Regions from separate parts of the Kitasatospora sp. NPDC094016 genome, predicted to be linked through region 3. Evidence: riboswitches for the same ligand, from Rfam matches in the RefSeq annotation. Region 3 holds a riboswitch; each other region holds the start of a gene.
The links. A riboswitch is a leader RNA that binds a small molecule or an ion and turns the genes downstream of it on or off. The one in region 3 is predicted to bind cyclic di-AMP.
Positions count from the first base shown of each region.

Region 1: linked by a shared signal. The riboswitch ahead of ABT015_RS34675 (C40 family peptidase) and the one ahead of ABT015_RS01845 (transglycosylase family protein) in region 3 are both predicted to bind cyclic di-AMP.
Region 2: linked by a shared signal. The riboswitch ahead of ABT015_RS01030 (glycoside hydrolase family 16 protein) and the one ahead of ABT015_RS01845 (transglycosylase family protein) in region 3 are both predicted to bind cyclic di-AMP.

Region 1 covers NZ_JBEOUK010000060.1:35,463-45,260, forward strand. Annotated here, with positions in the region: gene ABT015_RS34655 (rhomboid family intramembrane serine protease) at 1-387, opposite strand, end outside; gene ABT015_RS34660 (hypothetical protein) at 589-852, shown strand; gene ABT015_RS34665 (NYN domain-containing protein) at 1,120-2,466, shown strand; gene ABT015_RS34670 (C40 family peptidase) at 2,667-3,701, shown strand; cyclic di-AMP (ydaO/yuaA leader) riboswitch at 4,039-4,188, shown strand; gene ABT015_RS34675 (C40 family peptidase) at 4,199-5,344, shown strand; gene ABT015_RS34680 (C40 family peptidase) at 5,572-6,618, shown strand; gene ABT015_RS34685 (hypothetical protein) at 6,804-7,835, shown strand; gene ABT015_RS34690 (glycosyltransferase 87 family protein) at 7,900-9,339, opposite strand; gene ABT015_RS34695 (glycosyltransferase family 4 protein) at 9,584-9,798, shown strand, end outside.
Region 2 covers NZ_JBEOUK010000001.1:234,280-244,077, reverse strand. Annotated here, with positions in the region: gene ABT015_RS01050 (allophanate hydrolase-related protein) at 126-512, opposite strand; gene aceB (malate synthase A) at 666-2,318, opposite strand; gene ABT015_RS01040 (IclR family transcriptional regulator) at 2,507-3,304, shown strand; gene ABT015_RS01035 (hypothetical protein) at 3,505-4,125, shown strand; gene ABT015_RS01030 (glycoside hydrolase family 16 protein) at 4,145-5,506, opposite strand; cyclic di-AMP (ydaO/yuaA leader) riboswitch at 5,509-5,634, opposite strand; gene ABT015_RS01025 (esterase/lipase family protein) at 5,942-7,267, opposite strand; gene ABT015_RS01020 (MoaF-related domain-containing protein) at 7,477-7,806, shown strand; gene ABT015_RS01015 (alpha/beta hydrolase) at 7,948-9,090, opposite strand; gene ABT015_RS01010 (TetR family transcriptional regulator) at 9,302-9,798, opposite strand, start outside.
Region 3 covers NZ_JBEOUK010000001.1:433,577-443,374, forward strand. Annotated here, with positions in the region: gene ABT015_RS01835 (glycoside hydrolase family 13 protein) at 1-544, shown strand, start outside; gene ABT015_RS01840 (LacI family DNA-binding transcriptional regulator) at 570-1,589, shown strand; gene ABT015_RS01845 (transglycosylase family protein) at 1,708-3,042, opposite strand; cyclic di-AMP (ydaO/yuaA leader) riboswitch at 3,029-3,199, opposite strand; gene ABT015_RS01850 (hypothetical protein) at 3,621-4,589, opposite strand; gene ABT015_RS01855 (DUF397 domain-containing protein) at 5,149-5,412, shown strand; gene ABT015_RS01860 (ATP-binding protein) at 5,804-6,325, opposite strand; gene ABT015_RS01865 (Sco1979 family transcriptional regulator) at 6,744-7,610, shown strand; gene ABT015_RS01870 (TetR/AcrR family transcriptional regulator) at 7,688-8,266, opposite strand; gene ABT015_RS01875 (MFS transporter) at 8,529-9,798, opposite strand, start outside.

The sequences.
Region 1 (9,798 bases), on a different contig from region 3:
GAAGACGTGGAGGAAGAGCAGGTTGCCCAGCAGGTGCAGCCAGCCGGCGTGTACGAAGAGCCCGGTGAGGACGGACAGCGCCGGGTGCTTGCGCGGGGTGGGCGCGGCCGGGCAGCCCGGGGCCGGGTCGGGGGCCTGGGCCAGCTGCTCGGCGGTCAGCGGGCGGCCGGCCAGCACCTCGGCGGGGATGACGCCCCAGCGCTGCTCGTACCGCTGCTCCGCGCAGAGCCGGGACTGGCCGGTGCCGTACAGCGGGTTGAGCCCGGCGGCCGGGCCCAGCAGGAACACCAGGGTGTTGAGCGCGATCAGGGCGTAGGTGACCGCCGGGGCGGGCACGGACGGGTACTCGCCCCGCGCGTCGGTGTGCCCGGGGGCCGTCACTGCCATGGGGCCAAGCATCCCTCCGTGTCGGGCGTGTGACACGGCCTTGTACGGCAGGTGGACTAGCCCGCTCGTTCTCCTGACCGGTGGCCGTGATGGTTGCCTCAGGCAATAGGCTTGGGGCGGGCAATCCCGCCTCCCGCCGCCGACGCCGGGGCTCCGGGGGGAGCGCCTAGCCCACCCAGGGACCACCCGAGAGGACCCCCGATGACCGTCCCCGCCCTGACCGCCGAGACGCGCTGGCGCTGCACCCTGTGCGGAAACCTCACCCGCTTCGACGTGACCCGCACCGCGCGGGTCACCGAGTTCCTGCACTTCGACCTGGCCGGCGAGTCCAAGGTCGAGGAGACCGAGGTGCTGAGCGAGACGATCGAGTCGGTGCGCTGCCGCTGGTGCAACGCCGTGGACCAGGTCGAGCTGGTGGCCCGTCCGGGCGCCGAGAACGCGGAGGCCTCCGCCGAGCAGGGCTGACGCCCGACGGCGCGGGGGGCGGGTGCACGGCGCGCCTGCCCGCCGCGCTGGGACAATACAGACAGGACGCACGGAGCGTGACGACAGGGCGGCGGCCGCGGGCCGTGACCCCGTAGGACCAGGATCGGAGCCGAGGACGTGGTGGACGCAGCGAGGGAGCCCGCCGAAGCGCAGGGGCTTCAGCCCGCTGCGGCCGCGCAGGCGCAGGCCGCCGACGCGGCCCCGTCCGAGCCCGCGGCCGTCGGCGGGGCGGCGGGTTCGGGCGAGGTGGCGGGTTCGGGCGAGGTGGCGCCGGAGCGTGCTGCCGAGAAGCTGGACCGGCCGCTGCCCGAGGGCGTGCGCCGGCGTGTGGTCGGCCTGGCCTCGGACGCGCTCGGTGGGCTGCCGCCCGGCGAGCTGCCGCAGAGCCTGCGCCAGTACGTCAAGTTCACCCCGGCCCGGCGGGCCAAGTACGCGGCCACGGCGCTGGCCGCGGCGCTGGAGTCGGAGCCGGCGTTTCGGGTGCGGATAGCGGAGCGGCTGAGACTGGGCCAGCCGGACCTGGTGAAGGCGTTGGAGTCGGGCAGCGTCCCGGGCGCCGCCGATCCGATGGACGTCGCCGCCGCGGCTTACCTGGTGCGGGCGGCCGGCTGGAGCCGGCTGGTGGCCGAGGCCGGGGAGGAGGCCGAGCGGGCCGGAGCCGAGGGCGCGGCCGCCGAGGCCACCCGGCTGGTGGAGAAGTTGCAGGCGGAGCTCGCCGAGCTGCGGTCCGCCGCCCGGGCGGACCTGGAGCGGCAGCGCTCGGAGTCCGAGGACGTCCGCCGGGAGGCCGAGTCGCTGCGGAAGAAGGTGCGCTCGCTGGAGAGCGACACCCGCCGGGCGCAGGCCGAGACCAGGCGGCTGACCGCCGAGCTGGAGGCCGCGAGGGCGCAGGCGGCCGCCGAGCGTGGCGCCGCGGAGTCCGAGGCGCGGCGGCTGCGGCACCGGGTCGGCGAGCTGGAGACGGCGGCCGAGCAGGGCCGCCGGTCGGCCCGCGAGGGCCGCAGCGTCGAGGACATGCGGCTGCGGCTGCTGCTGGACACGGTGCTGCAGTCGGCTCAGGGGCTCCAGCGGGAGTTGGCGCTGCCGGTCTCCCAGATCCGGCCGGGGGACCTGGTGGAGGCGGTGGTGCCGGGTGCGGCCTCGCCGCACGACGTGGCCCGGCGCGGTCTGGCCGACGACGATCCGGCGCTGCTGGACCAGCTGCTGGCGATCCCGCAGGTGCACCTGGTGGTGGACGGCTACAACGTGACCAAGACGGGCTATCCGACGCTGCCGCTGGAGCAGCAGCGGATCCGGCTGCTGGGCGGGCTGGCGATGCTGGCCCAGCGCACGCAGGCGGAGGTCACCTGCGTGTTCGACGGGCAGGACCTGGACGTTCCGGTGATCATGGCGCCACCGCGCGGGGTGCGGGTGCGGTTCAGCAGGACCGGCGAGACCGCGGACGAGCTGATCCGCCGTCTGGTGCGGGCCGAACCGCAGGGGCGTCCGGTGGTGGTGGTGTCCACCGACCGGGAGGTCGCGGAGGGCGTGCGGAAGGCCGGCGCGCGCCCCGTGGCTTCCGTTCTGCTGCTGAACCGGCTGGCGCGGCCCTGACGGCTGCCGCAGCGGGATGACGCCTGGTCAGCGCCCGGTTTGCGGTGGTGTGCACATCGGGTGAAGCCTGCGGGGGAAGTGGAGTTCACGCCTTCGGGGGAGTGGCAAAACCCGTGGATCTTCCCTAGGGTGTGGCGTCAAACCTATTTTCCGGATTCTCACCTGATCGGGTGAGGCCGATGGAAGAAGGAGCAATTCCCTTGGCCTCCCACCGCCGTCCCAAGCAGCCGAGCCGCGCCCGGGTCTCCGTGCTCACCGCTGCCGCGGCGACCGCGGTCGCCCTCTCCGCGCAGGTCGCCGCGCACGCCGCGCCCCAGCCGAGCAAGAGCGACGTCAAGGCGCAGATCGACCAGCTCCAGCAGGACCAGGAGCAGGCGGCGGAGAAGTACAACGGCGCCAAGGAGCGGGCCGACCAGCTCCGCAAGCAGTCCGACCAGCTGCAGGACAAGGTGGCCCGCAGCCAGGACGAGATGACCCAGCTGCAGACCGGCCTGGCCGGCGTGGCGGGCGAGCAGTACCGCACCGGCGGCATCGACCCGTCCGTCCAGCTGATGCTCTCCTCCGACCCGTCCGGCTACCTGGAGAAGGCGTCCAGCGCCCAGCAGGCCAGCGCCAGCGAGTCCGAGGCGCTCAAGGGCCTGCTGGACCAGCAGCGCCGGCTGGACCAGGAGAAGTCCGAGGCCGCCGCCGTCCTGGCCTCGCTCGACTCCACCACCAAGGACCTGAACCAGGCCAAGACGGACGTCAACCAGAAGCTCAAGGCCGCGCAGGACCTGCTGAACTCGCTCAGCGCCTCCGACCGCGCCGCGCTGCGGGCCCAGCAGCAGCAGGACGACCGCGCCTCGCGCGGCAGCGACCGCGCCGACCTCGGCAGCCTCCCGCAGGCCGGCGGCTACGCGGGCGTGGCCGTCGCCAAGGCGATGAGCAAGCAGGGCTCGCCGTACGTGTGGGGCGCCACCGGCTCGACCACCTTCGACTGCTCGGGCCTGATGGTCTGGGCGTACGGCCAGGCCGGTGTCTCGCTGCCGCGCACCTCGCAGGAGCAGGGCAACGTCGGCACCAAGGTCTCGCTGGACCAGGCCCAGCCGGGCGACCTCGTCATCTACGGCCCCGACCGGCACCACGTCGGGATGTACATCGGCAACGGCATGGTGGTGCACGCGCCGCACACCGGTGACGTGGTGAAGGTGATGAAGGTCGACGCGATGCAGATCAACACGATCCGCCGGGTCTGACGTCCTGACACGCCCGAAGGGCCCGTCCGGGCCTGTGATCCACGCCACCCTCCGACCGGGGGTGGCGTTCGGGTTTTGTCCGCAGCACGAGTCCCTGGTGAAGAGTGATCAGCTTTGCGTGCGGCGGTGATCACTATGTGTCATATTCACAAAAGAACTTTGGTCTTCTTCCGTCTTTTTTCTGACAAGGATTTGAACGGATCACGGTTCAGTTACTAGGGTCGTGCCCCGAACCACCGCACTCCCGATCGCCCAGCCAGGGTGACGGCGGTGGTTTCCGTCGAGTTCGTGACGCAGCGGGGCGGGCCCAGTGCCTGCCCGACGGGGAGCCCAGCAGTCGGGGGTGCTGTCGAACGGAGCCGGGGAACCACGTTCCTCCGGGGTGAATCGGCGCCAGGTCGGCCGGTGGAACGGCCGTGAGGCGTCGTAGGGCACGCTTCCGGCCCGAACCCGTCAGCTCACCCGGTAGACGGCGTAGGAAGAAGGAGTCCGCCTTCGTGGCGTCCCATCGTCGTCCCAAGCCCGCCAGTCGCACCCGGGTCTCGATCCTGACCGGCTTCGCCGCGGCGGCCGTCGCGCTGTCCGCGCAGTCCGGCGCCCACGCCGACCCGCAGCCGACCAAGGACCAGGTCAAGGAGCAGGTCGACCAGCTCAACGACCAGGCCGAGGTCGCGACCGAGAAGCTCAACGCCGCCCAGGAGAAGCAGCAGCAGCTGCAGAAGCAGGTCACCGACCTCCAGGACCAGGTGGCGCGGCAGCAGGGGCAGGTGACCGACCTCCAGGGCGGCCTGGCCGAGATCGCCGGCGAGCAGTACCGCAACGGCGGAATATCCCAGACCGTCCAGCTGATGTTCTCCGCCAGCCCGGACACCTTCCTGAGCCAGGCCGACACGCTGAACCAGGCCGGCGGCACCCAGAAGGGCCAGCTCAAGCAGCTCCAGGACGAGCAGCGCAAGCTCGACCAGGTGCGCTCCGAGGCCCAGGACAAGCTCGCCGAGATGGAGACCACCACCCAGCAGCTGAAGAGCGCCAAGGACGACGTCCAGGGCAAGCTCAAGGCCGCGCAGGACCTCTTCAACACCCTGTCCGAGCAGGAGCGCCAGGCGATCCGCGCGGCCGAGGAGAAGGCCGCCGCCGAGGCCAAGACGAAGGCCGACGCCGCCGCGAAGGCCGCCCAGCAGCAGGCGGCGGCCCAGCAGGCCGCCGACCGCTCCTCCCGCGACAACAGCCGCACCGACCTGAGCGCGTCGCAGGCCCCCGCCGCGCCGGTCACCAAGCCGAGCGCCGGCAGCTCGCGCGGCGCCGCGGCGCTGTCCATCGCCGCCTCCAAGATCGGCAGCCCGTACGTCTACGGCGCCTCCGGCCCCGGCTCCTTCGACTGCTCGGGCCTGATGGTCTGGGCGTTCAACCAGGTCGACGTCTCGCTGCCGCGCACCTCGCAGGAGCAGGCCCACGCCGGCACCCGGATCGGCAGCGACCTCTCCCAGGCCCAGCCCGGCGACCTGCTGATCTTCTACGGGGACGCCCACCACGTCGGCATCTACGCGGGCAACGGCCAGGTGCTGCACGCGCCGAAGCCGGGCGCGTCGGTCCGCTACGAGGCCGTCAGCAACATGCCGCTGACCTCCGTCGTGCGGGTCTGATCCCCGCGCAGGCCTTCCCAGGCCCGGCCTTCCACCACGGAAGGCCGGGCCTGCGGCTTTTCCGGTTCCTCGGACGAATGTCCGATTGCGGGTCAAATATTCGGGTTGGCAGGGGTTTGGACTCGGTTGCCCGGACTCGCTAACGTCTGCCACCGGACTCCGCTTCCAGGGCCGCCCGCGTCGGGGCGGCGGCGGGGCCCCACCGCCGGATCGGAGCAGCTGCCGCCATGCCCGTGCACCGTCGTTCCCAACTGCTCGCCCGTGCGCTGGTGCTGACCGCGGCCGCCACCACCGCCCTGGGCGTGACGACGGGCGGCAGCGCCCAGGCCGCCCCCGCCGTGCCGGACACGCCCACCCGCAAGGACGTCAAGGCGCAGGTGGAGCAGCTCTACGGCGAGGCCGAGCAGGCGTCCGAGAAGTACAACGCCGCCCAGGAGACGCAGCAGCGGCTCCAGGGCGAGACGACCGTCCTCCAGGGCGAGATCGCCGTCGCCCAGGACCAGCTCAACCAGTTGCGCGGCGACCTCGCCACCGTGGCCGGCGCCGAGTACCGCGGCGGCGGCATGGCCCAGACCGCCCAGCTGATGCTCTCCACCGACCCGGAGGGCTACCTGTCCCGGGCCCGCACCCTCGGCCAGGCCGCCGAGCGGCAGCAGGAGACTCTGCACGAACTGGCCACCCGCGAGCGCCGGCTCGACCAGCGCCGCACCGAGACCGCCGGCAAGCTCGCCGAACTCGACCAGGCCCGCCGCTCGCTCGCCGACAGCAAGCAGCAGATCCAGCAGCGGCTCACCAAGGCCCAGCGGCTGCTCAACAGCCTGGGCGTCGCCGAGCGGGCCCGGATGGCCGCCCAGGACGCCCGGGAGGCCGAACAGCGGGCCACCCGGGGCACCGACCGGCTGGACCTCGGCACGGCCCCGCCCGCCTCCGAGCGCGGGGCGGCCGCGCTGGCCGCCGCGGTGCGGATGATCGGCTCGCCCTACCTCTACGGATCCACCGGGCCCCGAGCCTTCGACTGCTCCGGTCTGATGTACTACAGCTGGCGGCAGGCCGGAGTGACCCTGCCGCGCACCTCGCAGGCCCAGGCGTACGCCGGGCAGCGGGTCAGCCTCTCCGAAGCGCGGCCGGGAGACCTGGTGATCTTCTACCGGGACATGCACCACGTCGGGATGTACGCCGGCGGCGGGGTGATCGTGCACGCCCCCTACCCGGGCGCCAGGGTCCGCTACGAGAGCGTCAACGCGATGCCGGTCGCGGGGGTGGTCCGGCTCTGAGCCCGGCACCGTCCGACCCCGACGCCCCCCACCCGATAGACGGCGCCCGCCGGACGCTGTCCCGGCGCGGTGCGCTGCTGCTCGCGGCCGGCGGGCTGGCCCAGCTGTCGCTGCCGCCGGCGGCCCCGGCCCCCTCCGCGGCCGGGCGGGCGTCGGAGCGGCGGGCGTCGGAGCGGCGGGCCGAGGTGGCCGCGCTGCTGGACGCGCGGGCCCGGGCGCTGCCCTCCTGGTCCGGACCGGCGGCGATCGAGGCCGGCTACCGCAACCTGGTGCTCGGCGCGGACGCCGGACCGGAGCGGCTCACGGCCGCCGCCGACCTGGCGGTCCGGATCACCGGGTACGACGACTACCCGGTGGTGTACCCGCGCCGGATCGACCTGGTCCTGGCCGGCGGCGGCTGGCGGGTCGACCGGGAGGAGAGCGCGAGCGGGCCCCCGGCGCTCTGGGACCTCGGCACCGCCCGGTCCGCGGCGGGCGCGCACTGCCTGGTGCTCGGTCTGGCCGACGGGCCCGACCCGGCCGGTCTGGTCGCGGTGGCCGACCGGGCCGCGCCCGCCGTGAGCGAGGTCTGGGGCACCGGCTGGGCGGGCCGCCTACTGCTCGAAGTGCCCGCCACCGCCGAGCAGTTCGCCCGGCTGCTGGAGGTCGACCCGGCGGGCTGGGCGGGCATGGCGGCGGTCACCTCGGCCGCCCCCGGCGCGCCCTGGCACACCCCCGCCGACCGGGTGCTGGTCAACCCCGACACGTTCGGGCGGCTCAGCGACTTCGGTCGGCAGGTGGTCGTCACCCACGAGGCCACCCACGTCGCGACCAGGGCCGATACCCGGGCCTGGACACCGCTCTGGCTCTCCGAGGGCGTCGCCGACTGGACCGCCTACCGGGACTCCGGCCGGCGCCCGCAGCAGATCGCCCCCGAGCTGGCCCGGGACGTCGCCGCCGGCCGGCTGCCCAGCACGCTGCCCGCCGACCGGGACTTCACCGCGGGGGCCGACGGCATCGCCCAGGCGTACGAGCAGGCGTGGCTCGCCTGCGAGCTGATCGCCCGGCGCTACGGGCCCGAGCGGCTCGTGGCGTTCTACCGGGCGGTCGGCGCGGCCGACGGGCAGGGGGAGGACCGGGACCGCCGGCTCGACCGGCTGCTCCGGGCCGGACCGGGCGTCGGCCTGGCCGAGTTCACCCGGCTCTGGCTGGACGAGGTGGCCGCGCTGCGCGATTAGGGCGTGTCCGGTGTCGCGGGCCCGGCAAGATCGGCCGGACCGGGCCTGACGGCGCGCGCGGCGTTCAGCGCCGCTGCCTGACCGGGGTACCGGGCCGCTGCCTGACCGGGGTGCCGGGCCGGTCGATGCCGTCCAGCAGGTCCTGCTCGTAGGCGATGCCGGGGCGCACCGGGTAGGCGCCGGCGGGCACCGGCTCGGGCTTGGCCAGCACCACCGTCGCCGGGAGCTGTGCCGGGCCGCGGGTGGCGCGCCAGAGCCGGACGCAGGAGAGCACGGTGGCGGCCAGCAGCAGCAGGTTGCGCAGGCTGAGCACGGTGACGCCCCAGGGCTCGCTGGCGAGGATCCGGCTGAACATCAGCGGGAACTCGGCCAGCGTCAGCGGGCAGGCGAGCAGGATCAGCAGGGCCACCGGCCGCTGGCTGCTGCCGCGCACGGTCAGGCAGACCGCGGCGACGCCGATCAGCCAGACCAGGTACTGCGGGCTGATCACCCGGCTGGTGACGGTGAAGATCAGCAGCGCGCTCAGCGCCGCGTCGTACATGGTGGCCGCGTTGCGGCGCTTGGCGGTGAAGCGCCAGAGCAGCAGCCAGGCGAAGCCCAGCACGGTGCCGGCCATCATCACCTTGCTGATCACGGGGACCCACGGCCCGAGCATCTCCGGGGAGCCGTAGTTCATGGTGACCTTGCCGTCCCAGGCGTCCGCGAGCCGGGCGAAGTGCAGCGGCAGCGCGCCGAGCGACTCCACCTCGATGCCGCGCTCCTTCTGGAAGGCGAGGAAGCCGAAGGCGCCGTTCATCCCGGCCGCGAGCAGGAAGCCCACCGAGACGGCGGTGGCCGCGGCCAGCGTCCAGGCGCGGCGGGTGCGGCGGCCGGAGGGGGTGCCGATCAGGGCGAGCAGCGGCCAGATCTTGATGATCCCGCCCAGGCCGAGCAGCATCCCGCCGATCGCCGGGCGGCGGATCAGCGCCAGCAGGCCGGCCAGGGCGATCGCGGTGACGATGATGTCCAGCCGGTTGTAGACCATCGGGCCGAGCAGCGGTACGGCCACCACCCACATCCAGGCGCCGGTCAGTGCCCGGCCCCGGCGCAGTCCGGTGCGGACCAGCAGGGCGGTGGCGGCGACGTCGGCGATCCCGCAGATCACCCAGAAGGAGACCAGGTAGGACCAGGGCAGCAGGCCCGGCAGCAGGATCACCAGGGCCGCGCCGGGCGGGTACTGCCAGGTCACGTCGTCGAACGGGAAGGTGCCGGTCTGCAGGACGCCGTACCAGGCGTGGTAGATCATCCAGACGTCGGCGGTGATGTCCCCGCCGAGCCCCTTGACCACGCCGGTCATCAGCAGCACCAGCACCGTCCGGGTGGCCAGCCAGGTGGCACCGAGTGCGGCGAGCGCCCCGAACGGGCGGCCGGGGGCACGGGCCGGCTCCTGCCGGGCGGCCGGCGTCGGGCCGGGGCCGGCGGCGCCGCTGGGTGTACCGGACTCGGTGGCCGGGGCCAACTCCACTGCGCTCCCTCGTTCGTCTCGGACGTCCCACCGGAGGCGCCGCGCGACGGACGCCCGGGCGGTCGGAGGGGCGGGCGCGGCACGCTTGGCCGGGCCGCCACCGGCCGCCTAGGTACTAGGACTGACCCGGGGGTGAAACGGTTGCCGTGCGCGGATCCGTTCCCGGCGGGTCATGGTGTTGACCTATCGTACGGATCACCCAGCGGTACACCGAGCACCCCCCGACAAGCGAGCCGTGGCCTGAATGCACCGAACCTTGATCGTCACCAACGACTTCCCGCCCCGCCCCGGCGGCATCCAGGCCTTCGTGCACAACATGGCTGTACGTCAGCCCGCCGGGAGCATCGTGGTGTACGCCTCCACCTGGCGGGACGGCAGCGAGGTGGCCCGCTTCGACGCCGAGCAGCCGTTCCCGGTGATCCGGGACCGGACGAAGGTGATGGTTCCCACACCGCGGGT
Region 2 (9,798 bases), 200 kb from region 3:
CTTTCGTCATCTGTTATCTGTCCGCTGAAATCTGTTCTTTGACATCTGTTCGCCGTGATGCGCTTGCGGTGATCCGTTCGCCGCGATCCGTCCGCTGTGGTGCGTCCGCCGCTACGGGCCCGGACTCAGGCGGTACGCCCGAGCGAGCCGAGGTACGCGCGCCAGCCGCCGTGGTGGGTGATCTCGCGGTGCACCCCCCGCTCCACCTCGCCGCGGGCGAGCAGCATCGACAGGCAGGCGGAGCCGTCGTCGAGCTTGATGACACCGAGCTCCAACTCCCGCGGCTCGCCGGGGAGGATGACGTCGCGCAGGCGCTCCAGGGTGATGTCGTAGAGCTCGCCCTCGATGGCGGTGTCGACCGTCGGATCGGCGAGCAGGCCCGGGCAGACGTCGTCGATCGAGAAGAAGCGGTAGCCGGGGGCCGTCCGGGCCGGGCCGACCAGCGAGTCGGCGACCTTGGCGTGGAACGGTCCGCCGACCATGGCCTGGCCGTTGAAGAAGATGCGGGGCACGGTTGAACTCCTTGACGGGTACCGGGAAAAGGCCGTTCCGTACGGCGACGGGAGGACAGGTGGAATCGTCGCCGTACGGAACGGAGCAATGGGCCGGTGGGACTGCTACAGCCCGGCAGGCGGCAGCGGCGGCACCGGCGGATGGACTGGGTCTCAGCCCAGCAGGGGAAGCGCGGGGAGGGTCAGGAAGTCCGCGAACTCCTCGGCCAGGGCGACCTGTTCGAAGAGCTGGGCGGCCTCGCGCCAGCGGCCGCCGGCGTACGCGTCCGCACCCAGCTCGGCCAGGAGTTCGGCCAACTCCGCGGCGACCAGGGCGCGGACGAGGTCCGCGGTGGCCTTCTCGCCGGTGTCGGACAGGACGACGCCGTTGTGGATCCACTGCCAGATCTGCGAGCGGGAGATCTCCGCGGTGGCGGCGTCCTCCATCATGTTGAAGATGCCGACCGCGCCGAGGCCGCGCAGCCAGGCCTCGATGTAGCGGATACCGACCTGGACGGCGTTGTGCAGCCCCGCGTGGGTGCAGGTGCCGCCGGCGCCGGCGATGTCGAGCAGCTGGGTCGCGGTGACCGGCTCGGAGGGCCCGGGGTGGTCCTTCTGGTGGGGGCGCTCGCCGAGCACCGCGTCGAAGGAGGCGCGGGCGACCGGAACCAGGTCCGGGTGGGCGACCCAGGAGCCGTCGAAGCCGTTGCCGGCCTCGCGGTCCTTGTCCGCCTTGACCTTCTCCAGGGCGGCGGCGTTGACCTCCGGGTCCCTGCGGCTGGGGATGAACGCGGCCATGCCGCCGATCGCGTGGGCGCCGCGCTTGTGGCAGGTCTGCACCAGCAGGCGGGTGTACGCGGCCATGAACGGCGAGGCCATGGTGACGCTGTTGCGGTCCGGCAGGACGTACTGCTCGCCGGCGTCGCGGAAGTTCTTGACGATCGAGAACAGGTAGTCCCAGCGCCCGGCGTTGAGGCCGGCCGCGTGGTCGCGCAGCTCGTAGAGGATCTCGTCCATCTCGAACGCGGCGGTGATGGTCTCGATCAGCACGGTGGCGCGGACGGTGCCGTGCGGGATGCCGAGCGCGGCCTGGGCGTGGGTGAACACGTCGTTCCAGAGCCTGGCTTCGAGGTGGCTCTCGGTCTTCGGCAGGTAGAAGTACGGGCCGGAGTTGGGGTCCTCGGCGCCCTTGGCGAGCAGCCGGGCGGCGTTGTGGAAGAAGTACAGGCCGAAGTCGAGGAAGGCTCCGGCGACCGGGGTGCCGTCGACGAGCAGGTGGTTCTCGTCCAGGTGCCAGCCGCGCGGGCGGACCACGACGGTGGCGAGTTCGGCGGCGGACTTGAGGGCGTACGCCTTTCCGGCGGAGGTGGTGAAGTCGATCCGGCCCTCGAAGGCGTCGATCAGGTTGATCTGGCCGCTGACCACGTTCTCCCAGGTCGGGGAGGTGGCGTCCTCGAAGTCGGCGAGCCAGATCCGCGCGCCGGAGTTGAGGGCGTTGATGACCATCTTGCGGTCGGTGGGACCGGTGATCTCGACGCGGCGGTCCTGGAGCGCGCGGGGCGCCTCGGCGACCTTCCAGTCGCCGGCCCGGATGTCGGCGGTGTCGGGGAGGAAGTCCAGCGTGCCGGCCCTGGCGATCTCCGCCCGGCGGGCCTTCCGCCCGGCCAGGAGCTCCTGTCGCCGCCCTTCGAAAGCGCGATGGAGGCCGACGACGAAGGCGACCGCCTCCGGAGTGAGCACCTCCTCCGCCCGGTGAACGCGCGGACCGGCGACAGTGACGACCGGAGCAGCGGGGGAGGCGCCGACGGGTCCCTGTTCTGTAGCCATGGGCAGGACACTCCTAAGCGGTTGAGCCTGGCGGAGGGAGCTCCGGTGGGAACTTCCTTGATCGGAACCCGCCTGTCGGCGAGTTCGATTCTGTAAGGTGGAGACTAGTTTCCGCGATACAGAATTTCAACGGTTTGTTGATGTGATCGCCGGGACTCTACTCCTCCCCGACAGCGAAGGGAACGCCGGTGGTTTCGACCCCCGACACAGCACCGACGACCAGCACGGACCGCGCGACCGGCGGCGTGCAGTCCGTCGAGCGCGCCTTCCAACTCCTGGAGGCGCTGGCCGACTCCGGCGGCGTGGCCACCCTCAGCGAGCTCTCCGCCAGCTCCGGCCTGCCGATGCCGACCATCCACCGCCTGGTTCGTACCCTCGTCCAGCAGGGCTATGTACGCCAGGACACCGCGCGTCGCTACACCCTCGGCCCCCGGCTGATCCGCCTCGGCGAGACGGCCGGCCGGCTGCTCGGCAGCTGGGCCCGCCCCTACCTGGCCGAACTCATGGAGGCCACCGGCGAGACCGCCAACCTGGCGGTGCTGGAGGGCGGCGAGGTGGTGTACGTCGGGCAGGTGCAGTCGCGCCGCTCGATGCGGATGTTCACCGAGGTCGGCCGACGGGTGCAACCGCACTGCACCGGCGTCGGCAAGGCGCTGCTCGCCCAGCTCCCCGAGGACGAGGCACGCGCCATCCTGGGCCCCAACCCGCTGCCCGCGCACACCGAGTACACCGTCACCGACCCGCAGGAGCTGCTGCACCAGCTCGCCGAGGCGCGCGAGCGCGGCTACGTGGTCGACGACCAGGAGCAGGAGATCGGCGTCCGCTGCATCGCGCTCGCCGTACCGGGCGCGCCGACGCCCACCGCCCTGTCGGTATCCGGCCCGGAGGCTCGCATCCGGGCCCTGGAGGAGCAGGCCGGCACGTCCTCGCTGGTGCCGGTGATGCACCACATCGCGACCCGGCTGGGGCAGGTCCTCGCCCCCTGACCCACCGCCACCGCCCGCTTCGCGCACGGGAAGTCGATCTCGCCGGCAGAGTCCTCCGGTCGACTTCCCGTGCGTGCGCTCGCCCGTTCGGGCGGACGCCGAGCGGGTTGCACCGGCCCCCGGCGCAGGCTCCGCCACCCTGGTGCGGACGCGGCCCGCAACGGCGCGGGCGGCCGGGCCCCGGGACAGGGTGGACAACGATGACGTACGGGCGTTCGACGATGTGGGGCGGGTCCGGGCAGAGCCGGTCCCGGCAGGGCTGGTCCGGGCAGACCAGTAGGCTCTGCGGATTCCGCGCGGCCCCGCTCGTCGCCGCGATGGCGGCCGGCTGCTCGGTGGCGACGCTGACCGCCGGCCCGCCCTGGGCGCTGCGGCGGCCCGAGCCCCGGCCGGCGGTGGACACGGCAGCCCCCGCGGCGCCCCGCTCCGACCTGGAGGTGGTCCGGCTCGACCCGGACGCCGCCCCGCCCGGCGGCACCACCACCATCCACGCCTTCATCGCCAACCACGGCCCGGACACCACCGCCGCACCGTTCACCGTGCTGGTCACGCTGCCCCCCGGGGTCTCCCCCGAGGGCCCGTACTTCCCGGAGGACTGCGAGGTGCGGCTCAACGGCCGCCAGGTGCGCTGCGTCTTCCCGGCCGGACTACCCCCGCTGCGCAGCGCGACCGCGCTGGTACCGGTGCGGCTGTCCCCGGACCTGCCGATCGGCAAGCTCACCGGCGGCTCGGTCGCGGTGCGCGGCGTGGACGACCCGGACGAGGGGAACAACCGGCAGCCGTTCGACATCACGGTGGTCGAGACGGCTCCCGGTTCCTGACCGGGAAGCCCCGAAGGCCCTACCGGTACACGCGGACGTAGTCGGCGGCGAAGGTGATCGGGGCGGTGCCCTGCGGTGCCGGGTGGTACTTCCCCGCACCGACCGACAGGTTGAGGATCAGGTACGCCGACCAGTTGGCGCCGACGCCCTTGCCGTCCGAGAACACCTTGGCGCCGTTGACGTACCAGTCCACCGAAGTGGCGCCGTAGTAGGTGCCGATGGTCACCCACTGGTCCTTCGCGACGGCGCTGGCGTCGGTGTAGTACTTGGGGTTGCCGGGGTTGACGTGGTTGGTCAGCTCCAGCAGGTTCGGGTTGTCGGGGTGGTACTCGAAGGAGTCGACCTCCCCGTTGCCGTTCTTCCAGGTCCAGAAGGCCGGCCAGGCGCCGGAGCCGGACGGCAGCTTGACCCGGGTCTCGGCGTAGTCGCCGGTCCTGACCTGGAAACCCTCGCTGGAGCCCTCAGTGGTCAGGAAGCCGGTGTTCCAGGCCTGCTTGCCGTTCTCCAGCGTGGTGGTGCCGGGCGCGGCGGTGAAGGTGGCGACGCCGTTCGCGACGCTGACGTTGTTCTTGTTCAGCAGGTCGAGCTTGTTGTCGTCCGGGTTGTGGTTGCCGTACTTGTACGCGGTGCTCTTGTCGCCGACCCAGCGCGAGCCCCAGCTGATCGGGCTGTTGAACTCGTCGGACCAGGTCAGCGACTTGCCGGCGACCGGCGAGGCGGGGGTGCCGGCCGACGGGCTGGCGGTGGCGCTCGGGCTGCTCGTCGGGGTCGGGCTGCTCGTCGGGGTCGGCTTCGCGGTGGGGGTGGGGGTGGGGGTCGGGGTCGGCTTCGCCGTCGGGGTCGGCTTCGCGGTCGGGGTCGGCTTCGCGGTGGGCGTCGGGGTCGAGGTCGGCGTCGGGGTAGGAGTCGGCGCCGGGGTGCTGGAGACCACCAGCTGCTGCGAGGCCAGGTTGTGCCAGGCCCCGCCGAGATCCTGCCAGAAGCCGAACTGGGTGTACGTCCCGGCTGGCAGGGCGCGCGCGCCGCTGGTGAAGGACAGGCCGCTCGGGCAGATCTGCACGTTGGAGGCGTTGCCCGGGAAGTCGAGGTTCGCTCCGGCCGCGTTCCGGACGCCCACACCGACGGTCCTCGCGGTGAAACAGGCCGAGGAGTGGAGGGTCAGCGAGGCGGTGGCGGCCTGGTTGGCGACCATGGTCGCCGGAGCGAGCCGGTCCTGGGTGACGGTCGGGGCGGCGGCTGCCTGGGCGCCGGAGACGGCCGGCAGGCCGAGCAGTCCGGCGCCGGTGACGGCGAGCGCTCCGGTGACGGCGAGGGCGGCGTTGCGGCCCCGGTGGGAGGGGCGGGCGTGGCGCGGCGCGCGGCGCCGGGCAGGCTGGTGCATGGCAGTGTCCTCTGCGACGCCTGCGAGGTGAGCTGTCGGATTCGGGCTGAGGTGGCCCGGCCGCCGGTGGGAGCGGCTTCACCCCTAGCCACGGCCCGCACGCGGGAGCGTACGGGCCGGGCGCTGACCTTGGTTCCCCCGCTCCCGTCCGCTGTGGTGCTCGGTTGCCGGCCGACGGGTGGACAGGACTCGGCGTCCCGGCGGCGGGGGTCCGCGAGGGCGGACGACGGTTGCAGGCTAGGCAGGCCGTGCGTGAACGGACAACCCGCCCGGGCCGGTTGTCGCACAGGTCACAGTGGTGTCGATCAACGACGCTGCGTGGTGGATCAGTTGGGACGGATCAGCGGAGCCGTCGGGCTGCCGAACGACGAATCGACGGGCCACGGGTCCACGGGTCCACGGGTCCACGGGTCCACGGGTCCACGGGTCCACGGGTCAAGCGAGCCAGTTGTCGACCTGGCTCTCGGCCTCCGGCGCCCAGGCGAGTTCCAGGTGGTTGAGGCCGGTGAGCAGCCGGGTGCCGCCGATCGTCGCGATGCCGGTGGTGTCCAGGGCGCTCGCGGTGAACACGATGCCGTCGCTGGGCCCCCGGTTCTCGTTGAGCACGCCCGGGATGTCGGCGGATCCGCCCGCGAGCAGGTAGGTGCGCACCGGCGCCGGGACGCCTGCCTGCTGCAGCGGCGCGATCAGCGAACCGGCGTCGATCGCCGCCTGGATGCCCTGGCCGGAGGTGTAGAAGCCCTGGCCGCCGTAGTAGGTGGTCCACCAGTCCTGGGCGGCGCCGTCCACCCCGTACCGGCCGTCCCAGCGGGCGAGCAGCTGGCGCTGGCCCGGGTAGCAGTCGTAGCCGCCGGTGGGCAGCACGCCGAGGCAGGGCTGGGCCGTGTACGTGCCGTAGCAGGTCATGTAGAGGTGCGGGGACGGCGCGTTGGCGGTGCCGCCGCAGGCCGGCCAGCTCGCGAGGTCGAACGACCAGCCGTGCGCGTACACGTAGTCGAGCCCGCCGTTCGGGCCCCCGAGGGTGATCAGGCGGCGCACGTCGCCCGCGTAGGCCCGCCCCCAGGACGGGCGCACCGAGGACACGTACGCCCGGGCGGCGACCTCGCCCTTGCTCCAGGCCACCACGTCCACCTGGGGGACGCCGAGGCGGGCCCGGATCAGCGCGACGGCGTCGCCGACGGCCTGCGCCTGGAGCAGGTTGTCGCCCTGCTTGTGGGCGAAGCCGATGGCGAACACCCGGTGGCCGGTGCCGGCGAGGTACTGGGCGAGGCCGGTGGACGGACAGGCGGAGGCACCGCAGGTGCCGCTCTCCCCCGGGTTGGCCCAGGCGCGGTCGGCGTTGTCGTTGGCGCCGTGGACCAGCAGCACGGGGGTCGGCCGGCTGCCGGTGTCCCAGCCGGTCGCCGAGTACAGCAGGAAGCGGCTGGAGGAGGGCTGGCCGGTGCCGCCGAAGTACGTCCGGCGGGCGCCGTCCTGGTCGCCGCGGCCGTCGGCCGGGTACTGCTCGGTGCGGAAGCCGGGGGTGGTGTCGAGGTAGCGCTCGACCTTGGCCCAGCCGTTGCCGGGGGCGGGGAAGGCGGCTTCGAGGGTGAGCGGGGCGGTGGCCGCCGGGACGGTGGCGGTCCGGGCGGCGGTGGCCTGAGCGGGAGTGGGGGTGCCCAGGAACAGCGCGGCGAGGGTGAGCAGGAGGGCGGACAGCGTCGTGGGGGTGCGTCCGACGGCGGTGGGGGTGTGCCGCACGGGCGTGGGGGTGCGTCTCATGGGGGTGGACGGTAGGACCGGCCGTCGGCGGGCGCCCAGGTGCCGGTCGCACACCCCGCAGGCCCGCGCGGTGGCGGCCGGTGCCGTGGCGCACCGTCCACGGGTGCGCCCGCCCGGCTCACCGGGTCGGATAAATTGGAGGTCCGACATCTTCCGCAGTGCACAAGACCGCCGTGCACGGCCCCACAGGAACGAGGTACCGCCCCACCATGACCGCGCCCCTGCCCGCCTTCGCCGGCCGCACCTACCTCTTCCGGGCCGACAACGGCGCGGCCTTCCGCAACACCTACTCGGCCGACGGCAGGCGGCTGCGCTGGGAGGGCCTCGGCGAGTCGGCGGGCCAGTGGGAGGACGTGCGGCTGCACGTCGCCGAGGTGGCGCCGGAGATCTACTTCATCAGCTGGACCGAGGAGAGCGGGATCACCGTCAGCCACGTGATGGACCTCGGCCGGCTGACGGTACGCGCCTTCTGGACGTACGAGGGCGAGGGCGGCCGGGTCGGCGAGCTGCACACCGGGACGCTGGAGCGGGTGGCCTGAGCCTCGCCGCTCCCGCGCCCCTCGCTGTCCGTCGCTGTCCGTCGGCTTGCTCAGGCCGTCTGAGCAGACTGCCTGCTCGGACGGTCTACGCAGGCGGTCTACTCAGGCCGGCCACTCAGACGACTCGCTCGGGCAACCTGCTCAGGCGGTCTGGTTCGGGACCTTGAGGTGCTGGGACAGCCACTCCAGCGAGGACGGCAGCAGCGCGCTCCAGGTCTCGAAGTTGTGGCCGCCGTTCTCCAACATGCTGTAGGAGGCCTTCATCGGGGACTGCACGGCGTCGACGAAAGCCTCGGTGTCGCGCCGGTAGTCGCCGTCGCCCTTCTTGGTGCCGGCCAGCAGCACGGACACCTTGGGCTGCGGCAGGTTCTTCAACCGCCACATCAGGTTGGCCTCGTCGCGACGCTGCTTGCTGCCGCCGAACAGGTCCCCCGTGGTCGGGTCGTCGGCGGCGTCGTAGTAGGCGGAGAGCGCGACGGCGGTCGGGAAGACGTCCGGGTGGCGCATGGCCAGCTTGAGGGCGCAGTAGCCACCGGTCGAGTTGCCCATGAAGGCCCAGGCCTGCGGGTCGGAGGAGACCCGGAAGCTCGCCTGGATCGCTGAGGGCACGTCCTTGGTGAAGTACGTGTCGGACTGCGCGCCGCCCGGGATGTCCTCGCACTCGGTGTCCTGCGGCAGGGCCGGCGAGGGGCGCATCAGCACCATGACGGTCGGCTGCATCTTGCCGTCCTGGAGCAACTTGAGCGCTGCCCCCGGGTAGTTGAACCGGGTGATCAGGTTCTCGGCGATCCCGGGAAAGCCGGTGCTGACGATCACCGCCGGGAACTGCCGCTGCGCGTACTCCGGTTGGAAGTACTGCGGCGGCAGGAAGACGTACCCCTCGGTGGACAGGCGGCTGGCCGCACCGTCGATCCTCACCTTACGGATCTCGCCCGACTGGCTGGGCTCGCGGCCCATCGCGCCGCCGCCCTTGACGGAGGCGTGGCCGATCGTCTCCACCAGCAGCCGACCGGACGCGTCCGCCTTGTTGTGGATCACCACCGGGCCGGTGTCACCTGTGCCCAGCAGGTCGTCCCAACTGCTGTAGAAGGCGAAGTAGTTGTTCGCCACCAGGCCGAGCGCGGCCAGCACCGCGAGCTGGGTGGCGAGCAGGGCGCCGATCCGGCCGAGCACCGCCTGCCAGGTCTGCTTGGCGAGTCTTGGCCACAGCCAGACCGTGCCGGCCGTCATCACGACGGCGATCAATACGGCCAGCGCCAACACCTTGTGGCTCGTCAGACCCATGTCCTACTTGCTCCCACGCCTCGAACTCCCCGCCCCCTCCGTCCAGGACATCCGAGGTGGTCACCCCGGTTCCCCCGCCGGGGCACGCGATCACCCACCCTAACGGGGCCGGAGAGGAGGAACGGGTGACAGATGACAGTCGACAGATAACAGATAACAGATAACGAAATCTGTCATCTGTTATCTGTCGACTGTTCGCGGCTGGACGGGCTCAGCCCTCCCGCCCATAGAGCCGCAGCCCCGCCGTGAGTTCGCGCATGCAGCGCGCGCCGAGCTCCTGCGGGGAGCCCGGGCCGGCCGTGGGCGCGTCCGAGGCGGCCCATTCCTCCAGCGCGACCCGGATCGCGGCCGTCGCCGCAGCGGCGGCCAGTCGGATCTCCAGCGGGTCGGCGCCCTCCGGGCAGCGCGCCGCGAGGACCGCCCGCAACCGCTCCTCGGAGTCGGCGTGGACACGCTGCCACGTCCCGTCGAGGCGCGGGTCGCGCAGCAGGCTTCGCGTCCACTCCATCGCCTCGACCGCCTCAGTGTCGGGCGGGGTCAGCGAGGCGACCGCCGAGCGCTCCAGCGCCTCGCGCAGCGGCAGCTCGGCCGGGGCCTCGGCGAGTTGGTCGACCCAGTGGCGCCCACCGGCCGCCAGCAGTGGCGCGACGGCGTCCTCCTTGACGGAGAAGTACCGATAGAAGGTGCGCAGCGAGATGCCCGCCGCGA
Region 3 (9,798 bases):
CCTGCTGATGCTCGCGCTGCCCGGCTCCGCGTACATCTACCAGGGCGAGGAGCTCGGCCTGCCGGACGTCACCGACCTGCCGGACGAGGTCCGCCAGGACCCGTCGTTCTTCCGCAAGGCCGGGCAGGACGGCTACCGCGACGGCTGCCGCGTCCCGATCCCGTGGTCCGGCACCGAGGCCCCGTACGGCTTCGGCCCGGTCGCAGGCGGGCCGTCCTGGCTGCCGCAGCCGGCCGAGTGGGCCGTGCTGAGCGTCGAGGCGCAGACCGGCGACCCGGCGTCCACCCTGGAGCTGTACCGCAGCGCGCTCGCCGTGCGCCGCTCCCAGGACGACCTCGGCGCCGGGACGGCCGTGGAGTGGCTGGACGGCCCCGAGGGGACCCTGGCGTTCCGCCGCGGCTCCTTCGTCTGCACCGTCAACACCACGGACGAGCCGGTCCGGATAGCGGCGCCCGGAAAGCTGCTGCTCTCCTCGGTGGAGCTGGTGGTCGACGGCGGCGAGACCGTGCTCGCGCCGGACAGCACCGGCTGGTGGGCGGTCTGACGTGGTTGCAATAGGCTCTGGGACCGTGACTACGGCGCGACTCTCAGACATCGCGGCGCAGGCGGGGGTCAGCGAAGCCACCGTCTCCCGCGTACTCAACGGCAAGGCGAACGTCTCCGCCGCCACCCGGCAGACCGTGCTGGCGGCGCTCGACGTGCTCGGCTACGAGCGGCCGACCCGACTGCGTCAGCGCAGCGCCGGCCTGATCGGGCTGATCACGCCGGAGCTGAGCAACCCGATCTTCCCCGCACTGGCCCAGGTGATCGAGCAGGTGCTCAGCCGGCACGGGTACACCCCGGTGCTGTGCACCCAGACGCCGGGCGGGTCCACCGAGGACGAACTGGTCGAGATGCTGGTCGACCGGGGCGTGGCGGGCATCGTCTTCGTCTCCGGGCTGCACGCCGACTCCACCGCAGACCACGACCGCTACGCCCGGCTGACCGGCCGAGGGGTGCCGTTCGTGCTGATCAACGGCTACAGCGAGCGGATCGACGCGCCGTTCATCTCGCCGGACGACCGGGCCGCGATGTGGATGGCCGTCCAGCACCTGGCCGAACTCGGGCACGAGCGGATCGGGCTGGCCGTCGGGCAGCGGCGGTACGTGCCGGTGCTGCGCAAGATCGAGGGCTTCACGGCGGCGATGCGCGAGGTGCTCGGGCGGAGCCAGGAGGAGGCCGAGGAACTCGTCCACCACACGCTGTTCAGCGTGGAGGGCGGGCACGCGGCGGCCGGCGCGCTGCTGGACAAGGGCTGCACGGCGATCGTCTGCGGCAGCGACATGATGGCGCTCGGGGCGATCCGGGCGGTGCGGCAGCGGGGGCTGTCGGTGCCGCACGACGTCTCGGTGGTCGGCTTCGACGACTCGCCGCTGATCGCCTTCACCGAGCCGCCGCTGACCACGATCCGCCAGCCGGTCGAGGCGATGGCGACCGCGGCGGTGGACGCGCTGCTGGAGGAGGTCGGCGCAAACGCGGCCCAGCGCGGGGAGTTCATGTTCCAGCCGGAGCTGGTCATGCGCGGGTCCACGGGGGCCTGCGCGCGCTGAGGACGGTCAACGGACGGGCCCCGGAGAGCAACTGCTCTCCGGGGCCCGTTGCGTGCTGTCCGGGTGCCGGGTCAGCCCTCGTGGTCCGTGGGGCGGCTCCTGCACCCGGCTGTCGTGCTCAGACCCGGCCGGCGAAGTCCGGCGCCCAGTTGGCGACGGTCTGCAGGCGCACGCCCGAGCTCGGGTTGGCGGCCTCGACGTACTGGCCGCCGCCGATGTAGATCGCGACGTGGTAGACGCCGGAGTTCTGGCCGTTGTTGGACCAGAACAGCAGGTCGCCCGCCTGGAGGCTGTCCAGCGAGACGCGGGTGCTGGCGGCGGCCTGGTCGGCGGCGACGCGCGGGACGGAGACGCCCGCGGCGCGCAGCGCGGCCTGGGTCAGGCCGGAGCAGTCCCAACCGCCGTTGCCGGTACCGCCGTAGACGTACGCCTGGCCGACCTTCGACTGGGCGAAGGAGACCGCGGCGGCCATGCTGCCGGTGGCGGCCGGGGCCGGCGCCGGGGTCTGTGCCTGGGCGGCCGGCTTGGAAGCCGGCTTGGTGGCCTGGGGCTGAGCCTGGGGCTGAGCCTGGGGCTGGGCCGCCGGCTTGGTGTTCGCGGCGCCACTGTCGGAGGTCTGGCCGGACTTCTGCGAGCGGTCGAACCAGGTGAAGTCCGAGCCGGACGTGGCCGACGAGCCGGACTGCTGGGCCTGGCCGCCGTCCTTGAACGAGAGGCGCTGACCCGGGTAGATGGAGTCCGGGCCCTCGGTCAGGGTGCCGCGGTTGAGCTCGTACAGCCGCTGCCAGCCGCCCTGGAGGTTGTGCTTGTCGGCGATCGAGGACAGCCAGTCGCCGGAGGCCACGGTGTAGTCGTCGGTCTGGGGCTGGGCGCTGTTCTGGGCCTGGTTCTGGCCCTTCTGCGCCTGGTCCTGGGCCGGTGCGGCCGGCTTGGCGGGCTTCGGGGCCGGGGCCTGGGTCTGCGCGGGCTTGGCGGCCGGGGCGGCCGGCTTCGCGGCGGGCTTGGTGGCGGTCGAGCCGGCAGCCGAGCCGGCCGAGGTGTCGACGGCGGCAGCGGCGCCGCCCTTGGTCAGGCCGGCCTGGACCGAGCACACCGGCCAGGCGCCGGGGCCCTGCGAGGCGAGGACCTTCTCGGCGACGGCGATCTGCTGGTCCTTGGTGGCCTGGTTGGCCTGGGGGGCGTAGGCGGTGCCGCCGAAGGCGGCCCAGGTGCTGGAGGTGAACTGCAGGCCGCCGTAGAAGCCGTTGCCGGTGTTGATGCTCCAGTTGCCGGTGCTCTCGCACTGGGCGACCTTGTCCCAGGTGGCGACGGAGGCGGCGGAGGCGGTGCCGGAGGTGAGGCAGGGGATGGTGAGGCCGACGCCCGCGACGCCGATGGCGGCGATGACGCGTCGGGTACGGCTGGACAGACGGGTGCCGTTGGTGGGCAGCATGAAGACGCGGTCCTCTCCCACGCCTGCGAGGTGAGCTGTCGGATTCGGGCTGGAGTTGCCCGGCCGCGCTGTGGGCGCGGCTTCACCCCTAGCCCTGGATCGTTCCGGGGAACGGTCCAGGGCGACTTACCTGTGGGTCCCCCGCTCCTGCCGTGGTGCGTTTTCGCGCTGCCAGGACATCCGACGGCAGGACTCGGCGTCGCGGATGAACTGGGTTCGTGTGGCCACGAACGGGGAGCACGTTAAGCAGACTTAAGTTCAAACTGCAAACACCTGTGACGCGCATCACGGTTTGGTGAGAACGATCGTTCCTCTCGCTCGCCATGATCAAAAATGACCGATCTCCGGCAACCCGGCGAAGGATGCGCACAACTGTCTGCGCTTCAGGATGCGGGTGACGGAGGGTCGGACCGCCCGGGGGGCCGCCCGCCGGGAGGGCGGCCTGTCCGCACTGTGGCCATCGGGGGGCGCGTCGAGCAATGGCGAACAAATGCGGATAGAACGGACATCACGCCTATTCGCCTTTTAATTCCCTTACGGGACAAGCGGGAAGGGCCCGGGACGGTTGCGTCCCGGGCCCTTCGCACGTGCGGTGACCGCTACTGGCCGGCCGACTCCCCGGCGGCGGCGTGAGCCGCGTGACCGCCGCGGCCGGAGTGGTCGGCGTGGGCGCCCCCGGCGGCCTCCGCCGCCTCGGCCTCGGCCTGCGCCAGGGCCTCGGGGGAGGGTGCGGGCAGCGCGGCCAGGTAGGTGGAGGCGATCAGCTGGCCGACCGTCGGGTAGGCGCCCAGCGGCGCCGCGGACGGGCAGCCGGTCTCCTCGGCGGCCGTGGCGAGCAGTTCGGAGTCGGCCTCCGGGCCGATCACCAGCGGGGCCAGCGCCGGGCGCTGGGAGCCGGTCTCCTTGAGGTGGTTGACGGCCGCGGCGACCGAGCCCGGCACATCCAGCGCGGCGGGTACGACCGGGACGGCCAGCCGGGCCGCCAGCAGGACACCGGTGATGCCGGCCGCGGCAGCGGCCTCCTCGCCGCCGACGGTGGTCAGCACGACGCCGTCCGCGGCGGTCGCGATGGCGAACAGCCGGGCCCGGTCGGCACGCGCCAGGCCGGCCTCGGACAGGCGCACGTGCACGGCCTCGGCGAGCAGCGGGTGCGGGCCGAGCACGTCGGTGACGGGGGCTCCGTACTCGGCGGCGAGGGCGTGAAGTTCGGTCAGGAATCCGTGCGGGCCGGGTACCAGCGGCACCAGGACCGGCGCGGGCAGGCCGGCCTCGGCGGCCATGGCCAGCAGTTCGGCGACGGTGCGGTCGTCGCTGTCGGCGCCCTGGGCGGCTTCGCCCGGGAGGTAGCCGACGGCGGTCTGGATGCCGCTCTGCTCGCTGCGGACGATCGACAGCAGCTCCTCGACGACCGAGCGGGACTCGGGCCCGGCGGTCGCGGGCACGGCGAGCACCAGGGCCGGGGATCCGGCCGGGATCTCGGGGCGCTCGGGGCGACGGTGGCGCCCCCGCGCACGGGAGCCTGGAGTGCGGACGGGCAGTGGCGCGCCCGGGATGGCTGCGGTGCTCATGCCGGAGATCGTAGGACATCGGCCCGTCAGGCCCGCATTCGGCTGCCGGTCGGGTTTCGCGTGGTCATGGCGGGTGCGCCGCGCTCCCGTCGTGACCGTCCGGGCGGTTTGCCCGCAATCCGGACATATCTCACCCAGCCCTCGAGCGATCACCACTCGTTGCCCTGACGTGTCCGACGGGGCGTCGAGTTGCCTCTGTGGCGCGTGAGATGTCTCACAGCCGGGACGTCGCCTGACGGAGGGTCACGAAGGCGCGACTCCGGGCGTCTGAAGATCAACATTCAGCGGGGGACCGCTCACGGCCGGTTATCGAGAATCTGACGATTCACTCGGCTATGTCCGTTTACGTACCGTCAGGAGAAGGGTCCGTGAAGAGTTCGGAACTGCCGGTGAAAGGCCTCGTGCACCTGCACTGTCCCGTGCTGATGCACGTGCACAGCAGCTATCATCGCGTCAAGTGAGGCGTTGTGCCGGGCCGGTACGGGGCCGGTCCGTTCGTTCGGCGGGTGCCGGGAGCGCCGCGCTGGACGACCACTCCGGAGCTCTTCGGGAGATTTCTATGCACGACTCGCAGGACACGCACGGCTCGTACGACACCTACAACGGGATGGCGGCCGCCGACCTCAAGGGGGTTGTCTGGCAGAAGAGCCTGCACAGCAACTCCCAGGGGAACTGCGTCGAGTTCGCGGCCCTGCCGGGGGGCGATGTGGCGATGCGCAACTCGCGCTTCCCGGAAGGTCCGGCGCTCATCTACACCCGGGCCGAGATCGCCGCCCTGCTGTTGGGGGCCAAGGACGGGGAGTTCGACCACCTGGCGGTCTGACCGGCCGTCGTCCTGCCATCGGGGGGCCGTCGTGGGTGCTGACACCGCGACGGCCTTTGTCTTTTCCGGAGCCGGTCCGGGGCCGCGCGACGGGTGCTCTCGCGACGGGAGTTCTCGCGGCCGGCCGCGCGCAGGTGCGGCGGGTGGTCCCGCGCACGGCTGGGGGCCCGGACGCGGACGGGGGTCGGGCCGCCGGGGTGCCCGGCCGTCGGTTCGGCCGTCGGTCCGGTCGGCTCGTCCGGGGGGCGGGCCCGGGAATCGTCGTGGGAATCGTTCTGAGGGCCGAGCCGGGGCCCGTGGCGCACCTGTGCCAGGCCCGTCGATCCGCCCCGCGGAGCCCGGGGTGCGGTCCTCCCGGGGCCTGCCTCGGCCGGCCGCGCGCCGCCTGGCGCTAGGCCGAGCGCCGGTGCCGTCCACCGAGTTCGGAACCGGTGGCCGGCTCCGCCTCGAACAGGGCCCAGACCACCTTGCCGCTGCCCAGCGGGTGCCAACCCCAGGAGCGGCTGAAGGACTCCACCAGGTGCAGTCCGCGGCCGGACTCGGCGACGAAGTCCGCCTCCCGGGCGACCGGGCCGATGCAACTCGGGTCGCTCACCGCGCAGACCACCTGGGGAGAGCGGTGCACGAGGCTTATTCGGATCGGCAGCCGGCCTTCGGGGGTCGGCTGTATGGGAAAGTCGTACTCGCCCTGGGCGCCACCCGCAGGGTCGGGCCGTGCGCCGACCGCATGCCGCAGTGCGTTGGTCACCAGCTCCGAGGCCACCAGCGCGACGTCGTCGAACAGCTCCATCAGGCCCCAGCGCTGAAGAGAGGTTCTGGCGAAGTCGCGCGCGGTTCTGACGGCTTCGAAGCGAGGAGCGAGCGTACAGGTGACCACATGGGGGTCAACCGCCAAAGCCGTACCGGTGCTCATGAAGAGCTCCTCCCATAAGGGGGCGGACACGGCTGGACCCGCCGGGGTCATGCCGGTCACCTCCGACTCGCTCGGCCGCTCGGCCGCCCCCTCGACCAGCGCGCGCGCACACGTTCCCCCGGTGGCGCGGGGGAACGCTGCCGGGTCGGTGCACGGAGTCGCGCGTGGGGTCGACGCGGAGCCCGCGGGAATGCCAGGGATGTGCAGGTGCACGTGCACCATGGTGGTGTGCGCTCACTGCAGATGCAAGAGTCGATTCACGTGCAGTCGCACTATTGGCATATGCAAGCGCCGGATGCACGTGCATCCTGGTGTGTGGAGTGTGGAACTGATAGGAACATCCGTCAGTATCGGCACCGTGAGCGCTCAACTGATGGCAGACTGTGCGCTGTTTGCCCAAGGTGGAGGTTTCGACCGCATGACCACAGTTCAGCCGGGCGGCGGCTCGATGGTCCGCCGGATCCTCCTCGGTTCTCAGCTGCGTCGCCTGCGTGAGACGCGTGGCATCACGCGCGAGGACGCCGGCTACGCGATCAGGGCCTCGGAGTCCAAGATCAGCCGCATGGAACTCGGCCGCGTCAGCTTCAAGGAGCGCGATGTCGCCGACCTGCTCAGCCTCTACGGCGTGGACGACGGCCTGGAGCGGGAGGCACTGCTCGGGCTGGTCCGCGAGGCCAACAAGTCCGGCTGGTGGCACAGCTTCAACGACGTGCTGCCGGGCTGGTTCCAGACCTACGTCGGCCTGGAGGAGGCCGCCCAGCTGATCCGCACCTACGAGGTGCAGTTCATCCCCGGACTGCTGCAGTCCGAGGAGTACGCACGGGCGGTTTTCGGACAGAGTCGGCCGGTCGTCAGCGAGGAGGAGATCGAGCGGCGGGTCAGCCTCCGCCTGCGTCGCCAGAAGCTGCTGACCGAGGGCGCCAGCCCGCGACTGTGGGCCGTGATCGACGAGGCCGCTCTGCGCCGCCCCGTCGGCGGGCCCAAGGTGATGCGCGGCCAGGTGCAGTACCTGATCGACGTCGCCGAGCAGGCCAACGTCGTGATCCAGGTGATGCCGTTCCGATTCGGCGCGCACGCGGGGGAGTCCGGGGCGTTCACGATCCTGCGCTTCCCCGAACAGGACCTCGCGGACGTCGTTTACCTGGAGCAACTCACCAGCGCGCTGTACCTCGACAAGCGGGACGACGTCGACGCGTACATCCAGGTCATGGAGCGGCTCTGCGTGGACAGCCTCACGCCCGAGCGGACCGTGGACCTGCTGGCCTCGATCCTCAAGGAGCGCTGAGGGGAACTCCCAGCGGAGCGTACGGGTCCGGCGCCCGCGATCGGTCGCCCGGACACCGAGCCGCCGTCCACCCGCCGTCAGCCGCGGGCCGGCGGCCGTTCGCGTTCCGGCGGCAGTGCCTGCGGCGGGGTGCCCAGCTCCCAGGGCAGGTCGTAGCGGCGGAACAGGTCGGCCCGGATGGGTGCCAGCGGGAGTTCGGCGCCCGGCAGCAGCACCCCGATGCAGCCGCCCATCAGCGCGCTGCGCAGCACCGCGTGCTCGGCGGCCGGGTCCGGCGCGCCCCAGTCGAGCAGCAGGCCCTGGAGGATCGCGCCGAGCTGCTGCTGCTCCGGGTCCTGGACGAAGGCGCCGGAGTCCGGGTCCAGGATCAGCGCGAGGTGTGAGCGCATCACCCGTGGATGCTCCAGGGCGAGGGTGAGGACCGCGTCGATCGCGCGGGCCAGCCGGGCCGCCGGCGTGGCGTCCGGGGTCAGTTCGGCGAGCGCGCCGGAGAGCGACTGGTGCATCATCCGGTGCGTCGCCGACTGCATCAGCAGCCGTTTCCCGTCGAAGTAGTAGGAGAGCAGCCCGCGGGCGAGCCCGGCCCGCTCGGCGATGTCGGTCAGCGTGGTGCCCGCGTATCCGTGCCGGTCGACCAGTTCGACGGTGGCTCGCATGATGCGCCGACGGGAGCGTTGCCGCATCTCCTCATTGACCGAATCCCCGCGAGGTGCCATCGTGTCTGCTCCGAACGTTCGTTGGCTCCGGGCCAATATACTGGCGGAGCCGGTAGTCGCACCGTGAAACCGCGCGCCGGTGGGCGCCGCTCGGGCGCCCGGTACGAAGACGGCCGGCTCCACCAAAACGGGGGTTTGGTGGAGCCGGCGCCATTGTCCGACGGCGGGGGGCCGGGGGCCGGCCCCGGGCGGCGGTCTACGGTCAGCGGTTGGTCAGGACTTCGGTCCGCGCCGGGCTCGACCCGACCGGGGGGTAATCGTAGTCCGGCACCGGCGCGGGAGCCGACTTCCGCCGCCGGTCGACCAGGGCACCCACCGCGGCGATCAGCAGGCCGAGCAGCGCGACCGCCGTGACGAACACCAGGGCCGGCCGGTAGCCGTCCAGCTGTGCCTGCGGGCTGTCACCGCCGGCACTGCCGGCGGTGATCATCGCGGTCGCGCCGGCCAGGACCACCGCGGTGCCGACCTGGATCGCGGTGTTGACCAGGCCGGAGGCCAGTCCCTGCTCCTCGTCGCCCACGCCGTCGGTGGCGGCGATGTTCACCGAGGGGAAGGCCAGCGCGAAGCCCAGGCCGAGCAGCAGCATCGAGGGCAGGACCAGACCCAGGTACGAGCTGTGCTCGTCCAGCCGCAGGAACAGCGCGAACGCGCCGACCAGGGCCAGCAGGCCGATCGGCAGCAGCCGACCGGTGCCGAAGCGGTCCACGATCGGGCCCATGAACGGTGCCGAGAGCGCGATGAACGCGCCGGCCGGCAGCAGCCCGAGGGCCATCTGCAGCGCCGACCAGCCCAGCAGGTGCTGCAGGTAGAGGGTGACGACGAACTGGAACCCGCCGTACGCGCCGGCCATGGCGAAGGCGATCACGTTGGCCCGGGCGACCGAGCCGTTGCGGAAGATGCCGAGCCGGACCAGCGGGTGGGCGGTGCGGCTCTCCACCAGCAGGAAGGCGGCGGCCAGTGCGGCGACCACGACCAGCGAGCCGACGGTGCGCAGGCTCAGCCAGCCGGCGCCCTGCGCCTCGGTGGCGGTGAACACCAGCAGCAGCACGGTCGCGGTGCCGGTGATCGCGCCCAGCACGTCGTAGCCGCCCTTGGCACGCTCCTCGGCGGGGCGGGGGAGCAGCCGGACCGCGAAGAGCAGGGCGAGCAGCGCGACCGGAACGGGCATCAGGAACGTCCAGCGCCAGCCGACCGAGGTGAGCAGGCCGCTGAGCACCAGGCCGAGCGAGAAGCCGCTGGCGCCGCAGGTGGTGTAGATCGACAGCGCCCGGTTGCGGGCGGGGCCCTCGGCGAAGGTCGTGGTGATGATCGACAGGCCGGCGGGGGCGGTGAAGGCGGCGCTGACGCCCTTGAGGAAGCGGGCGGCGATCAGCAGCCCGCCGTCGTCGACCAGGCCGCCGAGCAGTGAGGCGGCGGCGAAGACGCCCAGAGCGACCAGGAAGACCCGGCGGCGGCCGAGCAGGTCGGCGGCA